2 regions of the Parageobacillus sp. KH3-4 genome follow, and region 2 is predicted to be linked to the other one. Evidence: a T-box and tRNA genes for the amino acid it is inferred to sense, from the RefSeq annotation. Region 2 holds a T-box; the other holds one or more tRNA genes.
What was found. The T-box of region 2 lies ahead of leuS (leucine--tRNA ligase). A T-box ahead of a tRNA ligase gene usually reads a tRNA of that ligase, here a tRNA-Leu.
Positions count from the first base shown of each region.

Region 1: it has a tRNA-Leu gene. The T-box ahead of leuS (leucine--tRNA ligase) is inferred to sense a tRNA for this amino acid. The anticodon was not compared.

Region 1 covers NZ_AP025627.1:90,738-95,144, reverse strand. Annotated here, with positions in the region: rRNA gene MWM02_RS00510 (23S ribosomal RNA) at 1-30, opposite strand, end outside; rRNA gene MWM02_RS00505 (16S ribosomal RNA) at 228-1,784, opposite strand; tRNA gene MWM02_RS00500 (tRNA-Ala) at 1,972-2,044, opposite strand; tRNA gene MWM02_RS00495 (tRNA-Pro) at 2,059-2,132, opposite strand; tRNA gene MWM02_RS00490 (tRNA-Arg) at 2,139-2,212, opposite strand; tRNA gene MWM02_RS00485 (tRNA-Leu) at 2,216-2,301, opposite strand; tRNA gene MWM02_RS00480 (tRNA-Gly) at 2,308-2,382, opposite strand; tRNA gene MWM02_RS00475 (tRNA-Leu) at 2,398-2,479, opposite strand; tRNA gene MWM02_RS00470 (tRNA-Lys) at 2,490-2,562, opposite strand; tRNA gene MWM02_RS00465 (tRNA-Val) at 2,737-2,812, opposite strand; rRNA gene rrf (5S ribosomal RNA) at 2,823-2,939, opposite strand; rRNA gene MWM02_RS00455 (23S ribosomal RNA) at 3,074-4,407, opposite strand, start outside.
Region 2 covers NZ_AP025627.1:692,239-696,645, forward strand. Annotated here, with positions in the region: gene mnmL (tRNA modification radical SAM protein MnmL/YtqA) at 1-654, opposite strand, end outside; gene MWM02_RS03565 (YtzC family protein) at 808-1,071, shown strand; gene MWM02_RS03570 (hypothetical protein) at 1,086-1,250, shown strand; gene MWM02_RS03575 (MFS transporter) at 1,349-1,669, shown strand; gene MWM02_RS03580 (DUF2087 domain-containing protein) at 1,774-2,358, shown strand; T-box leader at 2,464-2,692, shown strand; gene leuS (leucine--tRNA ligase) at 2,752-4,407, shown strand, end outside.

The DNA.
Region 1 (4,407 bases), 600 kb from region 2:
CATCCACCGTGCGCCCTTTCTAACTTAACCATGCGAAACTCGGCTTTATCTTCGCCGCCTTCGCTTCCCGGCTTCTTCCTTTCGGTTATCTAGTTTTCAAGGAACCAATTGATTTCTCCTGCATCCGTTCATAGACGCAGGCGCAAAGCATTTGAAGGAACAACCAATGTTCCTTCAAAACTGAACAAAACTCCGCGTCCACTTTATTTTCACGATGATGTCCTTAGAAAGGAGGTGATCCAGCCGCACCTTCCGGTACGGCTACCTTGTTACGACTTCACCCCAATCACTTGCCCCACCTTCGGCGGCTGGCTCCCTTGCGGGTTACCTCACCGACTTCGGGTGTTGCAAGCTCTCGTGGTGTGACGGGCGGTGTGTACAAGGCCCGGGAACGTATTCACCGCGGCATGCTGATCCGCGATTACTAGCGATTCCGGCTTCATGCAGGCGAGTTGCAGCCTGCAATCCGAACTGAGAGCGGCTTTTTGGGATTCGCTCCCCCTCGCGGGTTCGCAGCCCTTTGTACCGCCCATTGTAGCACGTGTGTAGCCCAGGTCATAAGGGGCATGATGATTTGACGTCATCCCCACCTTCCTCCGGTTTGTCACCGGCAGTCCCCCTAGAGTGCCCAACTGAATGCTGGCAACTAGGGGCGAGGGTTGCGCTCGTTGCGGGACTTAACCCAACATCTCACGACACGAGCTGACGACAACCATGCACCACCTGTCACCCTGTCCTCCCGAAGGGAGGAACGCCCTGTCTCCAGGGTTGTCAGGGGATGTCAAGACCTGGTAAGGTTCTTCGCGTTGCTTCGAATTAAACCACATGCTCCACCGCTTGTGCGGGCCCCCGTCAATTCCTTTGAGTTTCAGCCTTGCGGCCGTACTCCCCAGGCGGAGTGCTTAACGCGTTAGCTACAGCACTAAAGGGGTAACCCCTCTAACACTTAGCACTCATCGTTTACGGCGTGGACTACCAGGGTATCTAATCCTGTTTGCTCCCCACGCTTTCGCGCCTCAGCGTCAGTTACAGACCAGAGAGCCGCCTTCGCCACTGGTGTTCCTCCACATCTCTACGCATTTCACCGCTACACGTGGAATTCCGCTCTCCTCTTCTGCACTCAAGTCCCCCAGTTTCCAATGACCCTCCACGGTTAAGCCGTGGGCTTTCACATCAGACTTAAGGGACCGCCTGCGCGCGCTTTACGCCCAATAATTCCGGACAACGCTCGCCCCCTACGTATTACCGCGGCTGCTGGCACGTAGTTAGCCGGGGCTTTCTCGTTAGGTACCGTCACCGTGCCGCCCTGTTCGAACGGCACTTCTTCTTCCCTAACAACAGAGCTTTACGATCCGAAGACCTTCTTCGCTCACGCGGCGTCGCTCCGTCAGACTTTCGTCCATTGCGGAAGATTCCCTACTGCTGCCTCCCGTAGGAGTCTGGGCCGTGTCTCAGTCCCAGTGTGGCCGGTCACCCTCTCAGGCCGGCTACGCATCGTCGCCTTGGTGAGCCGTTACCTCACCAACTAGCTAATGCGCCGCGGGCCCATCCGCAAGTGGCAGCCGAAGCCGCCTTTCAACCAAAGACCATGCGGTCTTCGGTGTTATCCGGTATTAGCTCCGGTTTCCCGGAGTTATCCCGGTCTTACGGGCAGGTTACCCACGTGTTACTCACCCGTCCGCCGCTAACCAAGCGGAAGCAAGCTTCCGCCCGGTCCGCTCGACTTGCATGTATTAGGCACGCCGCCAGCGTTCGTCCTGAGCCAGGATCAAACTCTCCATAGAAAGTGGATTGGCTTATCTTCAGCTTCGGCTCCTAGCCCCTCGGGACGCTTCGGTCTCGCTGTGGCGGCAACCGCCTCCTCGCGAGTCCTCCAGCGCCTGTCGGGGCTATTCAGTCGCCTTCACTTTTCTATGTGGACGCTTCGTTTTGTTCAGTTTTCAAAGAACATTAAATTTTTAAATAAATAAGTGGAGCCTATCGGGATCGAACCGATGACCTCCTGCGTGCAAAGCAGGCGCTCTCCCAGCTGAGCTAAGGCCCCCTCTTTTCTCTAAATCGGGAAGACAGGATTCGAACCTGCGACCCCATGGTCCCAAACCATGTGCTCTACCAAGCTGAGCTACTTCCCGTAATGACGCGCTCGAGAGGATTCGAACCCCTAACCTTCTGATCCGTAGTCAGATGCTCTATCCAATTGAGCTACGAGCGCATATGCCGAGGGCCGGACTCGAACCGGCACGGTAGTTACCTACCCCAGAATTTTAAGTCCTGTGCGTCTGCCAATTCCGCCACCCCGGCGGTTACTGGAGCGGAAGACGGGACTCGAACCCGCGACCCCCACCTTGGCAAGGTGGTGTTCTACCACTGAACTACTTCCGCAGCTTCAATATGAAGTGCGGGTGGAGGGACTTGAACCCCCACGCCATAAGGCGCCAGATCCTGATTCTGGTGCGTCTGCCAATTCCGCCACACCCGCAGCTAAAAAGTGAGCCATGGAGGATTCGAACCTCCGACCCTCTGATTAAAAGTCAGATGCTCTACCTACTGAGCTAATGGCTCATAATAAACAAAACTATTCTGTTATGTTATACTCTTTGTTGTCCATTCCTCTGCTAGCTTACTCATAAGAAGTAAATGCTTCAGGACAACTGCAATTAATTCACAGATGTGTTGCGCTATTCTACTGAGCGAATAGCCTGTCATAAAAAACAATGATTTTGCTTTGACAAGTAATGGTGGAGGATGACGGGATCGAACCGCCGACCCCTTGCTTGTAAGGCAAGTGCTCTCCCAGCTGAGCTAATCCTCCATTATAAACTGCCTAGCGACGACCTACTCTCGCAGGGGCGCTGGCCCCAACTACCATCGGCGCTGGAGAGCTTAACTTCCGTGTTCGGAATGGGAACGGGTGTTTCCTCTCCGCTATTGTCACTAGGCAAATAACGAACTAGTTCTATTATAGTTCAATCGATGACATTGTCAAGGGGAATTTCATTCCCTCAAAACTAGATAACCGTCCGTTTGGAAGAAGCCGTTTCGCTGGGCGGCTTCCTTCGCTTTTCCGTTCCGCTTGGTTAAGTCCTCGATCGATTAGTATCCGTCAGCTCCACGTGTCGCCACGCTTCCACCTCGGACCTATCGACCTCGTCATCTTCGAGGGATCTTACTCGCTTTTCGCGATGGGAAATCTCATCTTGAGGGGGGCTTCACGCTTAGATGCTTTCAGCGCTTATCCCTTCCGCACATAGCTACCCAGCGGTGCCCCTGGCGGGACAACTGGTACACCAGCGGTGCGTCCATCCCGGTCCTCTCGTACTAAGGACAGCTCCTCTCAAATTTCCTGCGCCCGCGACGGATAGGGACCGAACTGTCTCACGACGTTCTGAACCCAGCTCGCGTACCGCTTTAATGGGCGAACAGCCCAACCCTTGGGACCGACTACAGCCCCAGGATGCGATGAGCCGACATCGAGGTGCCAAACCTCCCCGTCGATGTGGACTCTTGGGGGAGATCAGCCTGTTATCCCCGGGGTAGCTTTTATCCGTTGAGCGATGGCCCTTCCATACGGAACCACCGGATCACTAAGCCCGACTTTCGTCCCTGCTCGACCTGTCCGTCTCGCAGTCAAGCTCCCTTCTGCCTTTGCACTCTCCGAATGATTTCCAACCATTCTGAGGGAACCTTTGGGCGCCTCCGTTACCTTTTGGGAGGCGACCGCCCCAGTCAAACTGCCCACCTGACACTGTCTCCCACCCCGATAAGGGGTGCGGGTTAGAATTTCAATACCGCCAGGGTGGTATCCCACCGCCGCCTCCACCGAAGCTGGCGCTCCGGCTTCCCAGGCTCCCACCTATCCTGTACAAGCGATACCAAAATTCCATATCAGGCTGCAGTAAAGCTCCACGGGGTCTTTCCGTCCTGTCGCGGGTAACCTGCATCTTCACAGGTAGTATGATTTCACCGGGTCTCTCGTTGAGACAGTGCCCAAGTCGTTACACCTTTCGTGCGGGTCGGAACTTACCCGACAAGGAATTTCGCTACCTTAGGACCGTTATAGTTACGGCCGCCGTTTACTGGGGCTTCGGTTCGCACCTTCAGCCTTGCGGCTTAAGCGCTCCCCTTAACCTTCCAGCACCGGGCAGGTGTCAGCCCCTATACTTCGCCTTTCGGCTTCGCAGAGACCTGTGTTTTTGATAAACAGTCGCTTGGGCCTTTTCACTGCGGCTCCCTCGGGCTTGAGACCCAAGAGAGCACCCCTTCTCCCGAAGTTACGGGGTCATTTTGCCGAGTTCCTTAACGAGAGTTCTCCCGCGCACCTTAGGATTCTCTCCTCGCCTACCTGTGTCGGTTTGCGGTACGGGCACCTCCCACCTCGCTAGAGGCTTTTCTTGGCAGTGTAGGATC
Region 2 (4,407 bases):
CATGCTTGCCACTGTTTTCGCTGTTTCCATCATCATATCGTAATCTTCGAGCGGCAGCCCGTTAATAATATGCGCACAAACGCGGATTCCATGTTTGCGAAGTTTTTCGACTCCGTCGACAAAGCATTGGAAATCGTGGGCGCGGTTGATTAGCAATGCCGTCCGCTCGTGCACCGTCTGCAAACCGAGCTCGACCCATAAATACGTGCGCTCGTTCAGCTCTGCCAAATATTCGACAACGTCGTCTGGAAGGCAGTCCGGGCGCGTGGCGATGGACAGCCCGACAACTCCGTCCAAGTTTAAGACGGTTTCGTATTTTTCCCGCAATACACCGACGGGAGCGTGTGTATTCGTGAACGCCTGAAAATAAGCTAAATATTTTCCGCTTTTCCATTTTTTATGCATTTTTTCTTTCATTTGATTAAATTGGGTAACAAGGTCATCTGCGCGATTGCCGGCAAAATCGCCCGATCCCGCCGCGCTGCAAAATGTGCAACCGCCATAGGCCACCGTCCCGTCACGGTTTGGACAGTCAAAGCCGCCGTCAAGAGCGACTTTAAATACTTTATGGCCAAACGTTTGCTGCAAATGGTAGTTCCATGTATGGTAACGTTTATGATCATTTGTATATGGAAATGGGTTGGGCTGCTTCAACACAGCTCCCTCCTTATCGAAAATCATATCATTTTAGCATTGTAACATGGTTGGCGGGAAAAATCGACTATTGCCAATCATTAACGTGATATCCGCAAAATAAAATGCGCACATTAAAAGATGAGAAACGATTATACGGTTGGAGGGAATGTTATGGCAACGCGGCAATCGGTCGATGAATTTTTGCAACATTGCGAAGATGTTATTCGTTATGCGAAAGAGCAATATACAGAGGCGCAAAAGCAAGAACATTACAATGACATGGAATATACACAAGCGCAGCAAATGCTGGAGAATGCAGTGAATGATTTGGCGCATTTGGCGCTTAGCTGCAATGCGCAACAGCGCGAACAATTGCACCGGATGCGCCTGCAGCTGCAGCAATTGCAAAACGAAATGATTTTGCTCAATCATTAAGGAGGGGGTGCGTCGTGCAAAAACGTTCGAAGCAGAACAATCCAGAACAAAAAACGAGAAACGGCATCAACAATCATGATATTGAATTAGGAAAAGAGGTGGACCCAGTAAAACAAGCGAAGAAAGCGTATGAACAAACAGGAGGGCAGCCGCAAAAAGCGAAGCAGCGCGCGGAGTAGGAGAATAGCTTGTCGAAGTCGGCAAGCTTTTTTTTATTGCAAACGACATACAGTTACTTTGGCGTTCGAATATTGAAGAAGGACGTATGATGCCCTGTATGCTTTGGATATTAATGATTGGCATGGCGATGAACATGACATTGGCTTCTTTTTTATGGACGATGAATGCGATTGGCGTTCATGGGCAGCTTGAAAAATCGCTTTCTGTCGCTGGAATGGTGCTTATGTTGAATTCTGGGGCAAGCGTGGTTGGAAATTTGGTTGGGGAAATATTATTTGATAAAATCAGTGGATTTCGGTCGATGATGTTTGCCGCGCTTGTTTTCTTTTCTGCGCTGTCGCTTATCACGACGTTTTTCTATGCTCGGAACTTGCCAAAGAAGCAAAAAAGGAAGAAACAAACGGTTACCGTGGAGTAGACATGTCCTCTACTCCGCTTTTTGTTTATTAGAGGTTGACAACGGTCATCTAATTAGATATATATCTAATTAGATAATTATCAAATATAAAAAGGAGGGTAGCCATGCAGCTTCATCGTTTAGTGACATTTTTCAAGGCGATTGGTGATCCAACGCGTCTTCGCATTATAAAACTGCTTTCGCAAGGGCCGCTGCACGGTCAAGCAATTGCTGGGAAACTTGGATTGACCCCAGCGACGATCACCCATCATCTCAAAAAGCTCCGCGACGTAAACATCGTTTATGAACGACGCGATGGAAACATCATTTATTTTTACTTGCAGCCGTCCGTAGTAAAGCATTACACGCGTGCGCTGCTTGATTTGACTGAACAAAACGAGGTGAAAAAAGAAATGAAAGAAAAAGCCGCAGAGCGCCAAAAAATTATCGACAACTTTTTTACGAGCGATGGCCGTTTAAAAAATATTCCAGCGCAAAGAAAGAAGAAGTTGATTGTGCTTGAGCATATGCTGAAAGGGTTGAAGCCGGGAAAACGGTATACAGAAAAAGAAATCAATGAGTACATTAAAAAATTCCATGAAGATTATGCAACGATTCGCCGCGAATTTATCATGAATAACTATATGTATCGCGAAAACGGCATCTATGAGCTAAATCCGCCGGAAATGTGGCATAAAATAGACGGATAACTAGCTACATGCGGATAAAAGCGGCATATATAGAATATAAGCTCCATTTTCCGCTACTTGCAATCAACCGACAAATTTTTTAAAATATTATCACGAACAATATTGGAAATAACGGTGAAGAGGAGTAGTAGTGAACAAAACGGGCGGCAGAGAGTTGACGGTCGGTGCGAGTCAACCGAAGTTTGTTCACGAACTCGCCTCGGAGTTGCGGGCATGAGCGGCTTTCGCCTCGTAATGCCCGCCGTGAATCTGCGTTAATGATGAGAGTGAGCATGCGCGTCGGCGCGTGCTAATAAGGGTGGTACCGCGGGAATTTTCACCTCTCGTCCCTTTTGGGATGGGGGGTTTTTTCGTACGTGTATCTCATATGACAAAAAGACAGGAGGAAAGACAATGAGCTTCAATCATCGCGAAATCGAGAAAAAATGGCAGGATTATTGGGAAAAAAACAAAACGTTTAAAACGGTTGATGACGATGACAAGCCAAAATTTTACGTGTTGGATATGTTTCCGTATCCGTCCGGCGCGGGGCTGCACGTCGGTCATCCGGAAGGCTACACGGCGACAGATATTTTAGCACGGATGAAACGAATGCAAGGCTATAACGTGCTTCATCCAATGGGATGGGACGCGTTCGGTTTGCCGGCGGAGCAGTATGCCCTTGATACCGGAAACGACCCCGCGGAATTTACTGAGAAAAACATTAATACGTTCCGCCGCCAAATTAAATCGTTAGGATTTTCATACGATTGGGACCGGGAAATCAATACGACTGATCCAAATTACTATAAATGGACGCAATGGATTTTCTTGAAGTTATATGAAAAAGGCTTAGCTTATATGGATGAAGTGCCGGTCAACTGGTGCCCTGCGTTAGGAACGGTGCTTGCCAACGAAGAAGTCATTAACGGCAGAAGCGAGCGCGGCGGCCATCCAGTCATCCGCAAACCGATGAGACAGTGGATGCTTCGCATTACGGCGTATGCAGACCGCCTTTTGGAAGACTTAGAAGAATTGGATTGGCCGGAAAGCATCAAGGAAATGCAGCGAAACTGGATCGGCCGTTCAGAAGGCGCGGAAATTCGCTTTGAAGTGGATGGCCACGAGGAAACGTTCACGGTCTTTACGACCCGCCCAGATACCCTATTTGGCGCAACATATACCGTGTTGGCACCGGAACATCCGCTTGTCGAAAAAATTACAACTCCAGAGCAAAGAGCGGCAGTAGAAGCGTATTTGGATTCCATTAAAAGCAAAAGCGACCTTGAGCGTACCGATTTAGCGAAAGAAAAAACAGGGGTATTTACCGGCGCATATGCGATTCATCCAGTCACTGGCGAGAAGCTGCCAATTTGGATTGCTGATTATGTGTTAATGAGCTATGGTACGGGCGCGATTATGGCCGTGCCGGCGCATGATGAGCGCGACTACGAATTCGCGAAAAAATTTAACTTGCCAATCAAGGAAGTCGTCGCCGGCGGCGATATTGCGAAAGAAGCGTACACGGGAGACGGCGAGCATATTAATTCCGATTTCTTAAACGGCCTGAACAAAGAAGAAGCGATCAAGAAAATGATTGAGTGGCTAGAAGCCAATGGAAAAGGACAAAAGAAAGTCACATACCGTCTCCGCGACTGGCTGTTCAGCCGTCAGCGCTACTGGGGCGAACCGATTCCGATCATCCATTGGGAAGATGGCACGATGACACCGGTGCCGGAAGAAGAACTTCCGTTAAAGCTACCAAAAACGGATCAAATTAAGCCGTCAGGCACGGGAGAATCGCCGCTTGCGAACATTGAGGAATGGGTCAATGTCGTCGATCCGAAAACAGGCAAAAAAGGACGCCGTGAAACGAATACGATGCCGCAATGGGCAGGAAGCTGCTGGTATTATTTGCGTTATATTGACCCGCATAACGACAAACAGCTTGCCGATCCGGAAAAACTGAAAAAATGGCTGCCGGTGGACGTATATATCGGCGGTGCAGAGCATGCGGTGCTTCACTTATTGTATGCGCGTTTCTGGCATAAGTTTTTATACGATATCGGC